DNA from 3 places in the Nocardioides hungaricus genome. Region 2 is predicted to be linked to each of the others. Evidence: riboswitches for the same ligand, from Rfam matches in the RefSeq annotation. Region 2 holds a riboswitch; each other region holds the start of a gene.
The links. Region 2 has a riboswitch for cobalamin ahead of ACYVKX_RS22710 (prenyltransferase/squalene oxidase repeat-containing protein). Riboswitches for the same ligand answer to the same signal wherever they lie in the genome.
Positions count from the first base shown of each region.

Region 1: it holds a riboswitch for cobalamin, as region 2 does, so the genes downstream of both, ACYVKX_RS10760 (ribonucleoside-diphosphate reductase subunit alpha) here and ACYVKX_RS22710 (prenyltransferase/squalene oxidase repeat-containing protein) in region 2, are expected to answer to the same signal.
Region 3: it holds a riboswitch for cobalamin, as region 2 does, so the genes downstream of both, ACYVKX_RS11615 (VWA domain-containing protein) here and ACYVKX_RS22710 (prenyltransferase/squalene oxidase repeat-containing protein) in region 2, are expected to answer to the same signal.

Region 1 is NZ_BAAGRO010000023.1:2,854-8,986, forward strand. It holds partial or broken gene ACYVKX_RS10730 (WD40 repeat domain-containing protein) at 1-606, shown strand, start outside; gene ACYVKX_RS10735 (MmcQ/YjbR family DNA-binding protein) at 781-1,146, opposite strand; gene ACYVKX_RS10740 (RNA polymerase sigma factor) at 1,242-1,769, shown strand; gene ACYVKX_RS10745 (hypothetical protein) at 1,762-2,439, shown strand; gene ACYVKX_RS10750 (hypothetical protein) at 2,475-3,104, shown strand; gene ACYVKX_RS10755 (hypothetical protein) at 3,468-3,710, shown strand; cobalamin riboswitch at 3,789-4,023, shown strand; gene ACYVKX_RS10760 (ribonucleoside-diphosphate reductase subunit alpha) at 4,139-6,133, shown strand, end outside.
Region 2 is NZ_BAAGRO010000066.1:104,404-110,536, forward strand. It holds gene ACYVKX_RS22695 (ABC transporter ATP-binding protein) at 1-281, opposite strand, end outside; gene ACYVKX_RS22700 (energy-coupling factor transporter transmembrane component T) at 281-1,354, opposite strand; gene ACYVKX_RS22705 (hypothetical protein) at 1,357-2,214, opposite strand; gene ACYVKX_RS22710 (prenyltransferase/squalene oxidase repeat-containing protein) at 2,227-3,831, opposite strand; cobalamin riboswitch at 3,871-3,997, opposite strand; gene gatB (Asp-tRNA(Asn)/Glu-tRNA(Gln) amidotransferase subunit GatB) at 4,208-5,701, opposite strand; gene gatA (Asp-tRNA(Asn)/Glu-tRNA(Gln) amidotransferase subunit GatA) at 5,698-6,133, opposite strand, start outside.
Region 3 is NZ_BAAGRO010000026.1:117,978-124,110, reverse strand. It holds gene ACYVKX_RS11625 (cobyrinate a,c-diamide synthase) at 1-2,277, opposite strand, end outside; gene cobO (cob(I)yrinic acid a,c-diamide adenosyltransferase) at 2,271-2,885, opposite strand; gene ACYVKX_RS11615 (VWA domain-containing protein) at 2,885-4,951, opposite strand; cobalamin riboswitch at 4,981-5,127, opposite strand; gene cbiE (precorrin-6y C5,15-methyltransferase (decarboxylating) subunit CbiE) at 5,184-6,133, shown strand, end outside.

The DNA of each region.
Region 1 (6,133 bases), on a different contig from region 2:
CTGTCGGTGAGCGAGGACGGCTCCCAGGTCCTCGCGGACTGCCGGGAGGGCAGCTGCCGCTGGGACACCGCCGACGGCGCCCTGGCCTCAGTCGAGGACGGCAGCCACCTGGCCATCGCCCCGGACTGGACGCTGGTCGCGGGCGGGGACGCGACGGACGGGTCGGCCGTCCAGGCGGTCGCCTTCAGCCCGGACGGCCGGCTCGTGGCCGCCGCCGGACCGGGCGGGCGGGTGCTCGTCTGGACCGTCGAGGGGGACGAGGTCGCCACGATCGACGCCGGCGCGGAGGTGTTCGCGCTCGCCTTCAGCCCCGACGGCACCCGCCTCGCGACCGCGGGCGGAGGGCCGGCCGAGGTGTACGACGTACCGTCGGGCGAGCGGGTCGGCGCCCTCCCGCGCTCCTCGGGCGAGGGGGACGGCCTCGCCTGGAGCCCCGACGGCCGGTGGCTGGCCGCGCCGGGCCCGGCCGGGGCGCCCGCGGTCTGGAGCGCCGACGGCCTCCGGCTGGAGGCCGTCCTCGACGGCCGGCTCCTCGAGCAGGCCGCCTTCTCCCCCGACTCCCGGACGCTCGCGGTCACCGACACCCGGGACGACACCGTCCGGCTCTGGGACCCGCGCACCGGGCGCGTCCGCGAGCTCACCGGACACACCGACGACCCGGTGGCCGTGGCCTTCGCCCCCGACGGTCGCACGCCCTACTCCGCCTCCGCGCGCGACGGCGTGCTGGCCTGGACCCGGCGAGCGCGAGGCTCGGCCAGGAGCTCGAGCTGCCGGAGTAGGTCAGACCGGGAGCCGGTCGGCCCGCTCCTCGACCAGCTCGGCCGGCGCGCTCAGCCGCCACGCCTCGAAGACCAGCTCGGCCAGCTCGTCGCGCTCGACCCGCTCGAGGCGGACGACGACCCAGCCGAAGCCGTACGCCGTGAACTGCACCTCGAAGACGTCCGGCCGCTCCCCCACGAGCGCGAGCTGCTCGGCGATCGTCTGCTTCAACCCGACCGTCACCGTCGGCTCCCAGAGGTAGCCGAACCGCTGCCCGACCACGTCGAACTGCGACCAGCGCGCCCGGTCGGCCCGCTCCACACCCGGCAGCTGCGCGACCAGGTCGAGGAAGGCGTCGATGCTGGGCACGGCCCGATTCTCGCGCACGGAACCGACAGCCGCCCGGCGGTGTAGAACGGGTGCCGGACGGAGCTGGACCGAGGAGGACGGGAGCAGCGCCCATCACCGACGACGCCACCCTGGTGGCTCGGGTGCGGTCGGGTGACCTCGACGCGTACGCCGAGCTGGTGACCCGTCATGCCCCGATGGCCGTGCGGACCGCCGCCCTGCTCGGGGCCGGCGCCGACGCCGAGGACGTGGCCCAGGAGGCGTTCGTGAAGGCATACCGGTCGCTGGGCCGCTACCGCGAGGGCGCCGCGTTCCGCCCGTGGCTGCTGCGGATCGTGGCCAACGAGACCCGCAACCACCACCGCTCCGCCGTACGCCGTGGGACGCGCGAGCGGGCGGCCTTCCTGCCCGAGGAGCTGCTCGACCCGGGCGAGGCCATCGCCCACCGCGAGCAGAAGCGGCGGCTCCTGGCGGCGGTGTCGGGGCTGCCGGACCGGCTGCGGGCCGTGGTGACCTGCCGCTACCTGCTCGAGCTGGACGAGGCCGAGACCGCGACCGCCCTCGGGCTGCCGCGCGGCACCGTCAAGTCGCGGCTGCACCGCGGGCTGGCCCGGCTGCGGGACCAGCTCGTCGAGCCCGGACGGGAGGCGGACCATGTCTGACGACGTCGACCTCCTGTTGCGCGAGCTCGCCCGCGACCTCCGGGTGCCCACGCCGGATCCGGGGCTCGCGGACGCCGTGGTCGCGCGGGTCGCGGTGGCGCGGCGCTCTCACCGGCTCCGCTGGGCCGTGGTCGCGGCGATCGCGGCGGCGCTGCTCGGGCTCACGGTCTCACCGGTCGGCGCGAAGGTGGCCGGCTGGCTGGACTTCGGCGGCGTGATGGTGCGCGACGACGACTCCGTGCCGAGCGGGACGCCCGTCGTAGCGTCCGAGCCGGCGGCGTCGCTCGACGGCGCCGCCTTCGACCCGCTGGTGCCGGCCGAGCTCGGCCCGCCCGACGGGGTCAGCGTCGGCGACGACGGCACGCTGGTGTCGATGAGCTGGACGGTGGCCGGGAGGACGGTCCGGCTCGACCAGTTCGCGGCCGACCTCGACCCCTACTTCTGGAAGTCCTCGCCGGTCGTGGAGCGGGTGGACGTCGCCGGCCGGGACGCGCTGTGGTTCCCGGTGCCGCACGAGGTCGTCGTCGTCCCGGAGGGCGGCGCACCCATGACCGAGGCGCCGCGGCTGACCGGGCAGACCCTCGTGGTGCAGTGGAACGGCGTGACGCTGCGGCTCGAGGGCTCCTTCGGACTCGATCGCGCGGTGGCGATCATCGCCTCACTGGAGTGAGGGAACCTGCACGCTCGCGGCGGTGTAGACGGGACATGCGCCGTCTTCTGGTACTCCTCGCGCTCGCCGTGAGCGCCACCCTCGTCCTCGCACCGCCCGCCGACGCCGGCGGCCCCACGAGCGTGCTGATCGCCGACCCCACGACGGAGCGGGCGGCTGGCCTCTACTACTCCGACGCCGCGTACCGCGACCTCAACCGGATCCTCGCCGACGGCGAGCGGCTCTCCACGCGGCCCTCGGGCCTGGGGCCGCGCTCGGTGAACCTGATCTGGATGATCCGCGACGTGACCCCCTGGCAGGCCCAGCAGCTCTACCTCGACGCCGCGGGCGGCCCGGTCGTCGCCACCTACGGCATCGAGGCGACGGGGAACGCCGGCGACGTCGTCTGGACCCGGCCGACCGAGGGCAGGGCCCTCCAGCGGCTGGTGCAGGGGGTGCTCGCCGGCTCCTCGTCCATCGCCGCGCCCGCGGCGGCCCCGGCCGCCCCCGCACCCGACCCCGTGGCGACCGAGCGGGTCGTCACCGAGACCGCCTGGTACTCCCTCGCCGGCTGGCGCTGGCTCGCCCCCGGCGTCCTCCTCGGCGCCGGGGTCGGGCTGCTCGCCACCCGGAGCCGAAGGCGCGACCACGAGCCGCGGCAGGTGCTGGTCGACGTCGCACCCTGACCGCCGCGCCACGACTGCGGCTTCGCGTCAACTCACGGTTGACGCACTATCGACGTAAACGATAGATTTACGGTACGGAGGTCGCGCGGTCCGCCCGCAAGCACGGAGTCGCCGACCACGACATCCGGCACGCGTGGGCCCACGCTCTCCGCTACATCGAGTACGAGTAGGACGGCGAGGACCGACTCCTCATCATCGGCCCCAGCGCGACCGGGACATTGCTCGAACTCGTCGCCGTCCCCCGTGAACCACCCGGCCCGGATCATCCACGCCGACACGCTCCGCCCGAAGTTCTCCTACTTCCTCCGGTGAGCATGGGGATCGCCGCCCGCTCCTTGACCGATACCAGCCCAGGTGATGCAGATGACCGCCAAGACGCAGAGCGCCGATGACATCGGCCTCGGCCAGCTCGACCCCGCAACCGCCGAGGCCCGCGACGCCACTCACTTCCGACGCATCGTCGCCGCCAAGCACGCCATCGCCGCCGCCGAGTCCGAGCTCCGCGATGCGGTCGCCGCGGCGCGCGAGGCCGGCGATTCATGGACAGTGATCGGTGCCGCGCTGGGCACGACCAAGCAGAACGCCTACCAGCGATTCGGAAAGTAGCCACCGGGTGGCCGCGTGGCCGGGCGGCACGACACGCCGACACAAGATGTGGTCCCACGAATTGTCTGCGGCCCTACATATGGTGTTCGACGCAGCTGGTTCGGCGTCCCCGCCAGGGACGTCGAGGCAAGAGGGAACCCGGTGCGACTCCGGGACTGCCCCGCAGCGGTGAGTGGGAACGACCGCCGTCATTGAGCACTGGGACACCCCCCGAGAGATCGGGACGGAGCCCGGGAAGCGACGGTCAGTAGGGGTCGAGAGGCAACTCGACGCGCCCACGAGTCCGAAGACCTGCCAGCGCACCGCACCCGCCGGGTGCGGTGGTCCGAGGCCTCGTGGGACGGCCGACGGCTGACGCCGACCGGCGTGCACCCGTCCCCTCCCCCGCGACCCGGATCCTCCCGGACCGATCTCGCGAGGAGAGAGAAGTGACGGTCACAGTCTCGACCAGCTCGACCACCGAAGTCCCGACCACCGAGGGACGGCGCACCCCGATGCAGGTGCGCAAGCGCAACGGCGACACCGAGCCCGTCGACGTCAACAAGATCGTGCGCGCCGTGGACCGCGTCAGCGGCGACCTGGCCGACGTGGACCCGATGCGCGTCGCCACCCGCACGATCAGCGGCCTGTACGACGGCGCCACCACGACCGAGCTGGACCGGCTGTCGATCCAGACGGCCGCCGAGATGATCGGCGAGGAGCCGCAGTACTCCCGGCTCGCCGCGCGATTGCTCGCCGGATACGTCGAGAAGGAGGTCCGCAACCAGGGTGTCGCGTCGTTCAGCCAGGCGGTCGCCCTCGGGCACGCCGAGGGCCTGATCGGTGACGAGACGGCGGCGTTCGTCAAGGACAACGCCCGCAAGCTCGACTTCGCCGTCGACACCGCCCTGTCGGAGGGGGCCGACCACCGGTTCGAGTACTTCGGGCTGCGCACGGTCTACGACCGCTACCTGCTGCGCCACCCGACGACCCGGCTGGTCGTCGAGACGCCGCAGTACTTCCTGCTCCGGGTCGCCTGCGGCCTGGCCCAGAGCCCGGGTGAGGCGATCCGCTTCTACCGGCTGATGTCCTCGCTGGCGTACCTGCCGAGCAGCCCGACGCTGTTCAACTCCGGCACCCGGCACACCCAGATGTCGTCGTGCTACCTCGTCGACAGCCCGCGCGACGACCTCGACTCGATCTACTCGCGCTACGCCCAGGTGGCGAAACTGTCCAAGTTCGCCGGCGGCATCGGCCTCGCCTTCTCCCGGGTGCGCTCGCGCGGGGCGCTGATCCGCGGCACGAACGGCCAGTCCAACGGCATCGTGCCGTTCCTGCGCACCCTGGACTCGTCGGTCGCCGCGGTCAACCAGGGCGGCCGGCGCAAGGGCGCGGCGTGTGTCTACCTCGAGCCGTGGCACCCGGACGTCGAGGAGTTCCTCGAGCTGCGCGACAACACCGGCGAGGACGCCCGGCGCGCGCACAACCTCAACCTCGCCAACTGGATCCCCGACGAGTTCATGCGGCGGGTCGAGGCGGACGCCGACTGGTCGCTCATCGACCCCGACCAGGCCCCCGAGCTGCCCGACCTGTGGGGGGAGGCGTTCGACGCGGCGTACCGCCGCGCCGAGGAGGAGGGCCGCTACGTCCGGCAGGTCCAGGCGCGCGAGCTCTACGGCAAGATGATGCGTACGCTCGCGCAGACCGGGAACGGCTGGATGACCTTCAAGGACGCCGCCAACCGCACCTGCAACCAGACCGGCGGTCCGGGCTCCCCGGTCGTACACCTCTCCAACCTGTGCACCGAGATCGTCGAGGTCTCCTCCGACAGCGAGACGGCCGTCTGCAACCTCGGCTCGGTGAACCTGGCCCAGCACCTGCGCGGGGCCGAGGTCGACTGGGACAAGCTCCGCGAGACCGTGCGTACGGCGGTGCCGCTGCTCGACCGGGTCATCGACATCAACTACTACCCGAGCACCGAGGCCGCGGCGTCCAACCCGCGGTGGCGGCCGATCGGGCTGGGGCTGATGGGCCTGCAGGACGTGCTCTTCGCGCTGCGGCTGCCCTTCGACTCCGCCGAGGCGCGGGAGCTGTCGACGCGGATCCAGGAGGAGATCTACCTGACCGCGCTCGAGGTGTCCTGCGACCTGGCGCGGGAGCACGGGCCGCACCCGGCGTACGACGCCACGCGGGCCGCGCGCGGCGACCTCCAGCCGGACCTGTGGGGCGTCACGCCCGCGCAGGCCGGGCGCTGGGCCGCGCTGCGCGAGCGGATCGCCGAGCACGGGCTGCGCAACTCGCTGCTCGTCGCGATCGCCCCGACCGCGACGATCGCGTCGATCGCGGGCTGCTATGAGTGCATCGAGCCGCAGGTGTCGAACCTGTTCAAGCGCGAGACCCTCTCCGGCGAGTTCCTCCAGGTCAACGGCGCGCTGGTGCGCGAG
Region 2 (6,133 bases):
ACGAACCCGGCGGCGGGGTCCTGCCCGACGTACCCGATCGCGTGCGCGCGCTCGCGCGGCGGCCGGCGCACGACGCTCTCGCCGTCGAGCAGCACGTCGCCGTCGAGGGTGCCGCCGCTGAACCGCGGCACCAGCCCGGTGACGACGCCGAGCAGCGTGGACTTGCCGACGCCGGTCGGGCCGGAGACGAGCACCAGCTCGCCCTCGTCGATCGTGAGGTCGACGCCGTCGAGCACCGGGGCGTCGTCGTAGCGGAACGCGATGCCGCGCAGCTCGAGCATCAGGCCACCGCCAGCCGGGGCATCGGGGTGGTCAGCGGGCCGGCGAGCGCGACCACGGCCATGAGCAGCGCGGCCGCGCTGATCGTCGGCATCGCGTCGAGCGCCGGGTAGACGACCGCCGGCTGGCTGCGGCTGAGCCACCAGCCGAGCACGCCGGCGAGCACCCCGGAGCCGACGACGGCGAACTCCGGCCAGCGCCACGGGTCCGGGCGGTAGCGGCTGCGCCCGACCCGGCGGCCCGCGCTGAGCATCCCCGCGACCGCGGCGGCGAGCCCGAGCGCGAGCATCGGCAGCGCGAGCACGCGCGGCGCGGTGGAGTCGAGGACGGCGTACGTGCCGACGCAGATGCCGCCGAGGCCGACCAGCATCAGCGCCCCGGTGGTACGCCGCTGCGCCGGTGTCGCCCCGGACGCCCGGCCGTAGCCGCGGGTGTCCATGCCGGCGGCCAGGGCGAGCGAGCGCTCGAGCGCGTCCTCCAGGACCGGCACCAGGAACCGGCGCAGCCGCCGCACCCTGCGGGTGTCGCCGGCGCGCAGGCTCTGCGCGGCGCGCACCCGCCGCGCACTGTCGGCGAACTGCGGCAGCACGGTCACCGCGACCACGAGGGCGGTGCCGATCTCGTAGAGCGCCGGCGGGATGGAGCGCAGCAGCCGCTTGGGGTTCGCCACCGAGTTGGCCGCGCCGACGCAGACCACGATCGTCGCCAGCCGGATCCCGTCGTACAGCGCGAACAGCAGCGCCTCGGCGTACAGCGGCCCGAGCAGGCTGACCCCCGCGAACCACGACGGCAGCGGCACGCTCGGCAGGTCCACCAGCACCCGGCCGCCGGACCAGCCCCCGAACACGATCCAGAACCCCAGCCGCATCACCACGATGAACCCGCCCAGCCACAGGTAGAGCCGGAAGGACCGGCCCCACGACTGCTCCGAGCGTCGCAGCGACACGACGGTCGCCGCGACGCCGACCAGCATCAGCAGCACGAACGGGTTGGTGGTGAAGGTCGCCGCGGCGCACAGGCCCAGCGCCCAGACCCACCAGGCGACCGGGTGCAGATCGCGTGGAAGCCGGGCCATGCTCAGGCCGCCCCCGACCGGCGCCGCCGGACCACGGCGACAGCGCCCGCGGCGCCGAAGAGCACCACGACCACGGCCGGCGCGATCCAGGTGGGCAGGCCGTCCTCGGGTTCGGCCGGGTCGGAGGACGCGGGTACGGCGGACGCCTCGGTCTCGCTCGGCGACGGCGACCCGGCCGCGGTCGGCTCCGCGGAGGCCGATCGCGACCTCTTCGCCGGCGGCGTCGCCGACCCGGACTCGCTCGCGGACGGCGCGGCCGAGCTGCTCGGCGCCTGCTGGCTCGGCGCCTTCGTGGGCTGCGCGGTCGGCTGCCGCGTGGGATGCGCCGAGGAGGGCTGCTGCGTCTGGGTCGGCGACTGGGTCGACGACTGGGTCGGCGTCGGGTCCGGGTGCGGTGCCGGGCTCGCGCCAGGGGGCGAGGAGTCGGACGAGCCGACCCAGGAGAAGCCGACGTAGCCGCCCTCGGGGACCGACAGGCCGCCGGCGCTCGTGGTCGCGTAGGTCCACGAGCCGGACTTCCCGTCCGACCAGTAGAGCGCCCAGTACGCGTCGGCGGGCGGGGTGTTCACGCAGGGGCTGTCCGCGGGCTTGCCGGAGACCCGGCACACGAAGCCGGGCTGGCGCTGCACGTAGTCCAGCGGGAACCCGGCGGCCGGGAACAGCGCGCTGGCCCGGTCGCCGCCCCCGTCCGGCACGCACCCGGACTGCACGCCCCCGCCGAGCTCGCCGAAGTCGACGACGACGGTGACCCCGGCGGCGGTCGGGCAGGCGGCCGCGCTCGCGGGCGCGACCGGCGCGGCGGCGTACGCCGTCGCGGCCAGGCCGGCCGCGACGGCGACGCGTGCGATCTGACGGATCACGAACGGAGCACGTCAGCGGGTGACGGTGAAGGAGGTCTTCGCCTTGCGGTCGGGAAACGCGCCCACGACCCGCACCTTCGCCCGGCCCGGCCGGTTCGGCACCGTGACCGTGGTCTTGAAGACTCCCTTGCGGTTGGCCTGACCGCCCGCGCCGGCGCCCGACACGCTGCCCTTGCGGCTCGGCCACCTGACCTTGATGCTGGCCGTCTCGCCGGGGGCGAGGCCGGTGACCTTGACGGTCTGCCTCGTGCCGGCCGCGACCCTCTTCGTGAGCGAGACGGCGAGCCTCTTCGCGCCGAGTGCGTTGATCCTCACGGTGTCGAAGACGCCCGATGCGTTGGCGACCTCGACCCTGCTGGTCGCGGTCCTCGCCGGGATCCTGATCCGCGGGCTCGCCGCACCGGTGGCGTCGGCGTAGGCCAGCACGGACTGCTCCCCGAGCATCGCGCAGACCGCCTCTCCCGGGGCGGCGTCGACGACGCCGACCGGCTTCCTGCCACCGGCCCTGACGTACTCGGCCGTGAACATCGCCCTCGGGTCGCCGTCCTGCGCGGCGAGCAGGCCCGGGAGCGCCTGGGCGGTGGCCCGGACGGTCTGGTCGAGGAGCCCGCCGGTGAGGGCCGTGCCCGACCCGGCCTCCTGGGCGGTGCCGTCGTAGAAGACGGCTCCGACCGCGGTCTGGTCGTAGTAGACGCAGTTCGCGACGTTGGCGGCCTGCCGCGCGCGCAGCCAGGCCGCGGCCTCGGCGGCGGCCCGGTCCTGGCCGGAGATCAGGAGGGCGTACGCCGCGAGGCCGGTGCTGTTGGCGTTCCCGGTCGGGATCGCCTGGTCCGAGCCGAACGAGCCGTCGGCGTTCTGCTCGCCCGCCAGCCAGGCGACGGCGGCGGCGACCGCGGCGGCGACATCGGTGTCGTCGAGCTGGGACTGGAGCGACTGGATCGCGAGCGCGGTCGCGTCCACGCTCGGCTGGCCGTTGCCGCCGTCGCACGTCTGGTCGGCGGCGTCGACGGCCGCGAACGAGCCGCGGAAGAAGCCGGCCGCGCACTGCTGGTCCAGCAGGAAGCCGGTCACCGAGTCCGTCAGGCCGCTCCCGGCGGCCTCGAGCGCCTGGACTGCGTAGACCTGCCCGAACGGGCTCGCGTAGTCGCCGTACTGGCTCTGGTCCTGGGTCCGGCCGGCCGTCGCGCCGGTCGTCAGGACCCGCCCCTCGAGCCGTTCGATCAGGTCCACGCCGCCGAAGTCGGTCGGGTCGTCGCCGGCCGCCCGAGCGAGCACCGCCGCCTTGGCCGTCGAGCCGGCGTACTCCTCGCCGCCGGTGCCGATGTAGCCGCCGACATTCGCGGCCACGGCGTCGCTGATGGTCTCGACGACCGAGGCGGGCGCGCCGGCCGCGTCGAGGCCGAGAGCGACATCGATGGTGCCGCCGATGTCGTCGTAGTCGTACTCCTGGTTGCGCACCAGGCCGCCCTGGAGCTGGGCGCCGAGCCAGTAGCCGGCCGCGGTGGCCGGTCCGGAGTCGGTCGCGGCCGTGGCCGGCGCGGACGTGGCGACGAGCGCCGGGAGGACGAGGGCGGGCGCGGCCAGCAGTGCCGCGACCCCTCGGACGATGGGACGCATGGTGTTCCTTCCCGCGGCTGCAGATCCCTCGACAGCGCGTATTCGGGACGCTTCGCAGCAGGTACTCCGGCTCGCTCGCTCCCCGTCGAGACGGGAGGCGGGCCTACGGTTGCGGGTCAGCGCCGGCTTCGGACCGGCTTCCCCCACTGCGGGCGCGATGTTGATTGGTGGCCGCAGCATATCCCCCCATCCCCCTCGCCGACTCGGCGCGTCTTGCCCACCCAGGGACGCCGACTCGGCGCGTCTTGCCCGCGCAACGGTGTCGAGTCGGCGCGTCTTGCCCACACGCCGGGCAACTTGCGCCGAGTCGCACCCACACGCCGGGCAACTTGCGCCGAGTCGCACCCCTACGGCGGGCAACTTGCGCCGAGTCGCGCTACTGCAGCTTCTCCAGGATCAGCTCGCGGACCCGGCCGGCGTCGGCCTGGCCCTGCATCTGCTTCATCACCGCGCCGATGAGGGCGCCGGCGGCGGCCACCTTGCCGTCGCGGATCTTCGCGGCAACGTCGGGGTTCGCGGCGATCGCGGCGTCGACGGCCGTCGAGAGCGCGCCCTCGTCGGAGACGATCGCGAGCCCGCGGGCGGCGACGATCTCGTCCGGGGTGCCCTCGCCGGCGAAGAGCCCGTCGAAGACCTGGCGGGCCAGCTTGTCGTTGAGGGTGTCCTCGTCGACCAGCGCCTGCACTCGCGCGACGTCGGCCGGGGTGACCGCGAGTGCGGTGACCTCGACGCCCTGCTCGTTGCCCCGACGGGCGAGCTCGCCGAGCCACCACTTCCGCGCCGCCTGCGGCGTGGTGCCGGCGGCGATGGTCTGCTCGATGGAGTCGAGCGCACCCACACCGACGGTGTCGCGCATCTCCAGGTCGGAGAAGCCCCAGTCCGCCTGCAGCCGCGCCCGGCGGGCGGTCGGGTTCTCGGGCAGCGTGCCGCGCAGCTCCTCGACCCACTCCCGCGACGGCGCGACCGGCACCAGGTCGGGCTCGGGGAAGTAGCGGTAGTCCTCGGCGTCGGACTTCTCCCGGCCGCTGGTCGTGACGCCGGTGTCCTCGTGCCAGTGCCGGGTCTCCTGGAGGATCCTCCCCCCCGCATCCAGTACGCCGGCATGGCGGGACATCTCGTAGCGGACCGCGCGCTCGACCGACCGCAGCGAGTTGACGTTCTTGGTCTCCGTGCGGGTCCCGAGGATGCCGGAGCCCCGGGGCGACAGCGAGAGGTTCACGTCGGCGCGGATCGAGCCCTGGTCCATGCGCGCGTCGGAGACGCCGAGCGCGACGATCAGGTCGCGCAGCTGGGCGACGTAGGCCCGCGCCACCTCGGGCGCCCTCGCGCCCGCCCCGAGGATCGGCCTGGTGACGATCTCGATCAGCGGGATGCCGGCGCGGTTGTAGTCGACCAGCGAGTGGTCGGCACCGTGGATGCGGCCGGTGGCGCCACCGACGTGCAGCGACTTGCCGGTGTCCTCCTCCATGTGCGCGCGCTCGATCTCGACGCGGAAGGTCTCACCGTCCACCTCCACGTCCATCCACCCGTCGAAGCAGATCGGCTCGTCGTACTGCGAGGTCTGGAAGTTCTTCGGCATGTCCGGGTAGAAGTAGTTCTTCCGCGCGAACCGGCACCACTGCGCGATGTCACAGTTCAGCGCCAGCCCGATCCGGATCGCCGACTCCACGGCCATGCGGTTCACCACCGGCATCGCGCCTGGCAGGCCCAGGCAGGTCGGGCACACCTGGGTGTTCGGCTCGGCGCCGAACCCGGTCGGGCAGCCGCAGAACATCTTCGACGCGGTGTTCAGCTCGACGTGGACCTCCAGGCCCATCGCCGGGTCGTACGACGCCAGCACGTCGTCGAAGGCCACCAGGGTGTCGCTCATGCGAGATTCTCCTCGGGAGGGACGAGCGGGCCGCCCCACTGGTCGTGCAGCAGCGCCTCGAGCGCGGCGCCCACGCGGTAGCAGCGGTCGTCGGCCAGCGCCGGCGCCAGGATCTGGAAGCCGGCCGGCAGGCCGTCCTCGTCGGCGAGGCCGCTCGGCACCGAGATCCCGGGTACGCCGGCCAGGTTGGCCGGGATCGTCGCGAGGTCGTTGAGGTACATCGCGAGTGGGTCGTCGAGCTTCTCCCCCAGCCTGAACGCCGTGGTCGGCGCGGTCGGCGAGACCAGCACGTCCGCCTGCTCGAACGCCGCGTCGAAGTCGCGCGAGATCAGCGTGCGCACCTTCTGCGCCTGCCCGTAGTAGGCGTCGTAGTAGCCGCTGGAGAGCGCGTAGGTGCCCAGGATGATGCGGCGCTTCACCTCGTCGCCGAAG
Region 3 (6,133 bases), on a different contig from region 2:
ATGAGCGCCCCGTCCCAACCGCGCCAGGACGAAGGGCGCCGCCGATGGCGCGTAGTCGATCCCGCGTCCGCGAAGACCGCCTTCGAGGAAGTCGCGCCAGCGCGCCAGCGTGGCCGCGCGGTCGCGGGCCTCGGGGGTCGCTGTCCGGCTGGTGCACGCGATCGTTGCCGCGATGGCCGGTGCCGAGACGGACCAAGGCGTTTGCCGGTCGGCCAACCAACGGACCTGCGTGCGATCGCCGACGATGTAGCCGACTCGGATGCCCGGGATGGACCAGTGCTTGGTGAGACTCCGGACGACCACCAGGCCCTTGAGTCGCTCGCGGGCCAGGGAGCCGGTCTCGCCGGGCACCGCGTCCATGAACGCCTCGTCGACCACGACGAGTCGACCTCTCCGGCGCAGACCGCGGAGCAGGTCTGCGGGGTGGAGGACACCGGTCGGATTGGTGGGATTGCCGATGACGACGAGATCGGCGTCATCAGGGATCGCGTCGGGGTCGAGCGCGAAGCCATTCGCCGGTCGGCACAGGACCGTCGTCACGGTGTGTCCGGCCTGCTCCAGCGCCGCATGCGGCTCGGTGAACTGGGGGTGTACGACGATGGGGCGCCGCCATGGGCGCAGCTGGGCGATCAACGTGAACGCCTCCGCGGCGCCGGCGGTCGGAAGGACCTCCTCGAGCTCTCGGCCGTGCCGCTGGGCGATCGCGGCGCGGGCCGGCTCGGCGTCGGGGTACGCCGCCGCCGCGGTGAGGCTCTCGCGCAGGGCGCGCTCCAACCAGGCCGGCCGGCCGCCGTCGTAGACGTTGACGGCGAAGTCCAAGAGCCCCTCCCCCGTCTCGACGTCGCCGTGATGGCGCAAAGGGTCGGCCACACGGTCACGGGGTCGCGTGACGGGCACCGCAGGCGGAGCGGGCGAGACCACGTGCATCGGCGCGGCGTAGACGGCGTCGGCGAACCGCTGGGCGAGCTGAGGGTGGCCGGCCCAATGGACGTGGAGGTACGACGCGTGGAGGTTCCCGCTGGCATAGCCGACTGGTTCGTCGTCGATCGCCCATGCCGCGCTCTCGCCGGCCGCCGGGGAGGTACGGGTGCGGTGGAACTCATGGCCGGTGACCTCCTCCCCTGCCTTGGTGAGGAGCGAGTCGGTCGCGGCGACCGCAGCCGGGTAACGCAGCACGAGCCGCCCTGCCATCGCAGCCGTGGCCGGGAGGATGCCCGCCATGGGTGCGCCGTCGAGCGACTCGGCCAGGTAGAGCAACCCGGCGCACTCGGCGACCGTCGGGATCCCGGCTGCCACGGCGCTACGCAGATCGTCCAGCAGACCACGGTTAGCGGCGAGCTCGGCGGCGTACACCTCGGGGAACCCGCCGCCGAGGTAGATGCCCTGCGTGCCAGCCGGAAGGGCCTGATCGACGAGCGGATCGAAGGTGACGACCTCGCAGCCGGCAGCGGTCAGGAGCTCTTCGGTCTCCGCGTAGCGGAACGTGAAGGCGCGCCCGCCGGCCATCGCGACGACTGGCCGGTGGTCGCTGGCGCCGACCGACATCACCTCTCGTGCGGGGCTCCACGACTCGGCGTCCAGATGCGGCGCCGAGCGGGCGACCTCGAGGATCGCGTCGAGGTCCAGGTGGCGGGCCACCTGCTCCCCGAGCTGTTCGATCATCCGGATGGAACCGTCCCGTTCGGCGGCGGGGACGAGCCCCAGGTGGCGTGAGGGTGTGGAGAGCCGGACGTCGCGCGGCATCACGCCAAGGACCGGCAGGCCCGTTTGCTCGAGCGAGCCGATGATCTCGGCGGTGTTGCGGTCCGATCCCGCCTGGTTGAGGACGACACCGGCCACCCGGACTCCGGCGTCGAACGTCGCCATGCCGAGGGCGATCGCCCCCGCGGAGCGGGACAGCTTGGCGACGTCGATCACGAGCACGACTGGCGTCCGGGTGAGTGTGGCGACGTGCGCGGTGGAGGCGAATCCGTCGGTGCCCAGTCGTCCGTCGTACAGGCCCATGACGCCCTCGATCACCGCGATGTCCGCGCCGGACGCACCGTGCAGCAACATCGGGACGAGCCGCTCCTCGCCCACGAGGTGCGGGTCGAGGTTGCGGCCGGGGCGGCCGGTCGCCAAGGCGTGGTAGCCGGGGTCGATGTAGTCCGGACCGACCTTGTGGCCGCTCACCTCGTGGCCGGCGATCCGCAGTGCCGCCATCAGGCCGGTGGCGATCGTGGTCTTCCCCTGTCCGGTCGACGGTGCTGCAACGACGAGCCGGGGCAGGGCTACCACTCGATGCCCCTCTGGCCCTTCTGGCCGACGTCCATCGGATGCTTGACCTTGCTCATCTCCGTGACTAGGTCGGCAGCCTCGACGAGTAGGGGATCGGCATTGCGGCCCGTGATGATCACGTGCTGGAAGCCCGGGCGGTTGGTCAGCGTCTCTACGACGTCCTGGACGTCCACCCAGCCCCACTTCATCGGGTAGGTGAACTCGTCGAGGATCAGCAGGTCGTGGCTCTCGTCGGCCAGGCGGCGCTTGATCTCCTGCCATCCCTGCAGAGCCGCGGTCTCGTGGTCTTCGGCGTCACCCTGCTTTCGGGTCCACGACCAGCCGGAACCCATCTTGTGCCACTCGACCGGGCCGCCCTCGCCCGTCTCCTCGTGCAGCCGGCCCAGTCGCTCCAGAACGGTCTGCTCGCCGATGCGCCATTTGGCCGACTTCACGAACTGGAAGACACCGATCTTCCAGCCCTGGTTCCACCCGCGGAGCGCGAGCCCGAAGGCGGCGGTGGACTTCCCCTTGCCGTCGCCGGTGTGCACCACCAGCAGTGGTCGGTTGCGACGCTGCTTCGTCGTCAGGCCGTCGTCGGGGACGACGGCGGGCTTGCCCTGGGGCATCAGGCCGCTCCCTTTTGCGTGCGGGATCGGACCGTGCCGGCCAGCGCCTCAGCACTGACCTCGGCCACGGGGAGGTGTTCGGCACGCAGCAGCTCGGCGAGTCGCAGTGCGAGGCCAAGACGCAGGGGGCCGCTCTCGCCGTCGATGACGACCGTCGTCACGCCGAGCCCGGCGACGTACTCCGCAGCCTGCTGTGACCGCGCGACAGCGTCTTTTCCGCCCGTCGCGCGACCGTCCGTGACCAGAACCAGGAGTGGTCGCAGTCGTGGATCGCGCATTCGCTCACGGGTCAGCACGCGAGCGGCTTCGAGCAGCCCTTCGGCCAGCGGCGTACGTCCCCCTGCCGGAACTTCGTCGAGCCGCGCTGCAGCGATGTCGACGGAGCGTGTGGGCGGCAGCGCGACCGTCGCCTCGGCGCCTCGGAAGGTGACCAGGCCGACCTTGTCACGGCGGCGGTAGGCGTCGAGCAGCAGCGAGAGGATCGCGGTCTTCACCTGGGACATCCGCTTACGCGCGGCCATAGAGCCGGAGGCGTCAACGCAGAAGAGCACAAGATTGGCCTCCCGACCCTCCCGCACGGCGACCCGGAGGTCCTCGTTGCGCAGCTCCACGCGTCCGGTCGTGCGGCCGCGCGAGGACTGCTTGCCAGCGGCCGCCAGCAGGGTCTCCACCAGGTGGAGCGAGCCGGTGGGCCCGTCCGGCAGCCGGGCGCCGACGCGGCGACCGGTGCTCGCGAGGGCTCGGCTGCGTCGTCCGGCCGCGCCCTCGCCGAGCCCCTGCACCTTCAGCAGTCGCGGTCGGTACGGCGCGGTGGCACGAACCGTCGAACCGGCCTCGGTGCCTGCGGGAGGCGTCATCGGCTGCTCGACGTCAGACTCGGCCGGAGTCTCCGCCAGAGTGTCGTCGGTCGGCGCCTGATCACTGTCGCCCTCACCGGCCTCGTCCCGCGGTCCGGCAGCCTGCGCCTGATCTGGTGTGTCGTCCTCGGGTGGGCTCTGCGGCTCATCGGGGGCCGGACCCTCCGGCGGCTCGGGCGGTAGCTCGTCGTCGCCCAGGACCTGGTCGAGTAGGTCATCGTCGAGACCGGGAGCATCGAAGGGGTTGCGGCGGCGCCGGTGCGGCAGCGCCAGCAGTGCGGCGCGTCGGATGTCGGCGCGGGTGACCTCATCGCGGCCCTCCCAGGCGGCGTGGGCGACCGCGGTGCGGGCGGTGACGATGTCGGCGCGAAGCCCGTCGACCTCGAACGTGGCACAGACTTCGGCGATCTTCATGAGCGCAGACTCGGTGAGCCGCACCTTGGCGAGACGCTCGCGGGCGGTCTCGACTCGCTCGGTTAGGGCGCGGTCGGCGTCGCGGTAGCGCGCGGTGAACGCGACCGGATCGGCGTCGTAGGCCATCCGCCGGCGCACGACCTCGGCGCGTAGCGCCGGCTCCCGGGGGGCGGCAACCTCGACGGTGAGCCCGAAGCGGTCGAGCAGCTGCGGGCGCAGTTCCCCCTCCTCGGGGTTCATCGTGCCGATCAGCACGAACCGGGCTGCGTGCTCGACCGATACGCCGTCGCGCTCGACGGTGACCTGACCCATTGCCGCGGCATCTAGGAGCAGGTCGACGAGGTGGTCGTGCAGCAGGTTGACCTCGTCGACGTAGAGGATGCCGCGGTGTGCTCTCGCGAGCAGTCCGGGCTCGTACTCCACCTTGCCGTGTGACAGCGCCCGCTCGAGGTGGAGGGAGCCGAGGACTCGGTCCTCGGTCGCGCCTACGGGTAGTTCGACGAGCCGCACCGGACGGACGATGGTCTCCGTCTCGGTGCCGAACGGGCCGTCGGGCGATGTGGCTGCCGGGTCGGCAGGGTCCACGGAGAACCTGTCGGCCGCGTACACATCGATGGGCGGCAGCACGGCGGCCAGCGCCCGCACCGTTGTCGACTTCGCGGTGCCCTTCTCGCCCCGCACGAGCACGCCACCGATCTCCGGCGAGATCGTCGTGAGGACGAGCGCGAGGCCCATGTCGTCCAGGGCGTCGGTCTCGCAACCGAGGACGGCTGAAAATGGGTAGTGCTGTGGCATGTGAGGCTCCCGCTCTGTTCGCCAGCAGTGACTGGTCGGGCGGGAGGCCGGTCTTCGGACTTGCCGAGTCCTCCGCTCAACTCGTGAGTGGAGGCTCGGTTCACCGCAGCGGGCCTGTGCCGGAATCTCACCGGCTTCCCAGATTCTCCCCGTCCGCCGTCCCCACCGTTTCCGATGGCTGGGCCGTTGGGGCACCTCTCGCCTTGCGGGGCTCACGATAGCGTCTGCTCGCGTGATCACTGTGGTGGGTATCGGCGCCGACGGCTGGGACGGTGTGCCGGAGGTTGGCCGGGCCTGGGTCGAGCGAGCCCGCGTGGTGCTCGGTGGGCGCCGGCACCTCGACCTCCTGCCCGACGTGCCGGGGCAGCGCCGCGAGCCCTGGCCCTCCCCGATGCGTGACCGGTTGCCGGCGCTGCTCGCGTCCCTGGCGGACGAGGCGGCGGGCGGGCATGTCGTCGCCCTGGCGTCCGGCGACCCGCTGGTGTCGGGGATCGCCACGACCTTCATGGACCTGCTCGGGCCTGACGAGGTGACTGTCGTCCCGGGGATCTCCTCAGTCGCCCTCGCACGGGCGGCGATGCGCTGGTCGGCGGAGAGCCATGCGGTCGTGAGCGTGGTGGGTCGCGACGTCGCGCTGGTGCGCCGCGAGCTCGCCCCTGGCCGTCGGATCCTGGTTCTCTCGTCCGATGAACACACGCCGAGGGATGTGGCGGCGCTGCTGGTCGCGGAGGGGTACGGCGACAGTGAGCTCACCGTCCTCGGCGACCTGGGCGGACGCGAGCAGAGCTCTTTCCTGTTCGACAAGGCCGTCATCCTCACCGGCAAGGAGTTCGACCTCCCTCGGCTCAACGTCGTCGCGATTGACTGCGTCGGCCCGAGCCTCGGCGGCTGGGTCGCCGGTCTGCCCGACGACGCCTTCGAGCACGACGGCCAGCTGACCAAGCGCGACCTGCGCGCCAGCGCTCTCGCCCGGCTCTCCCCGACCCCGGGCGAGCACCTGTGGGATGTCGGCGCCGGAGCCGGCTCGGTCGGGATCGAGTGGATGCGCGCCCACCCGTCCTGCACGACGACGGCGGTCGAGGCGGACGCCGACCGTGCTGCGCGGATCAGCCGCAACGCCACGAGTCTCGGTGTGCCGGGGCTCGAGGTCGTGCACGGACGGGCCCCCGGCGCGCTCGCCGG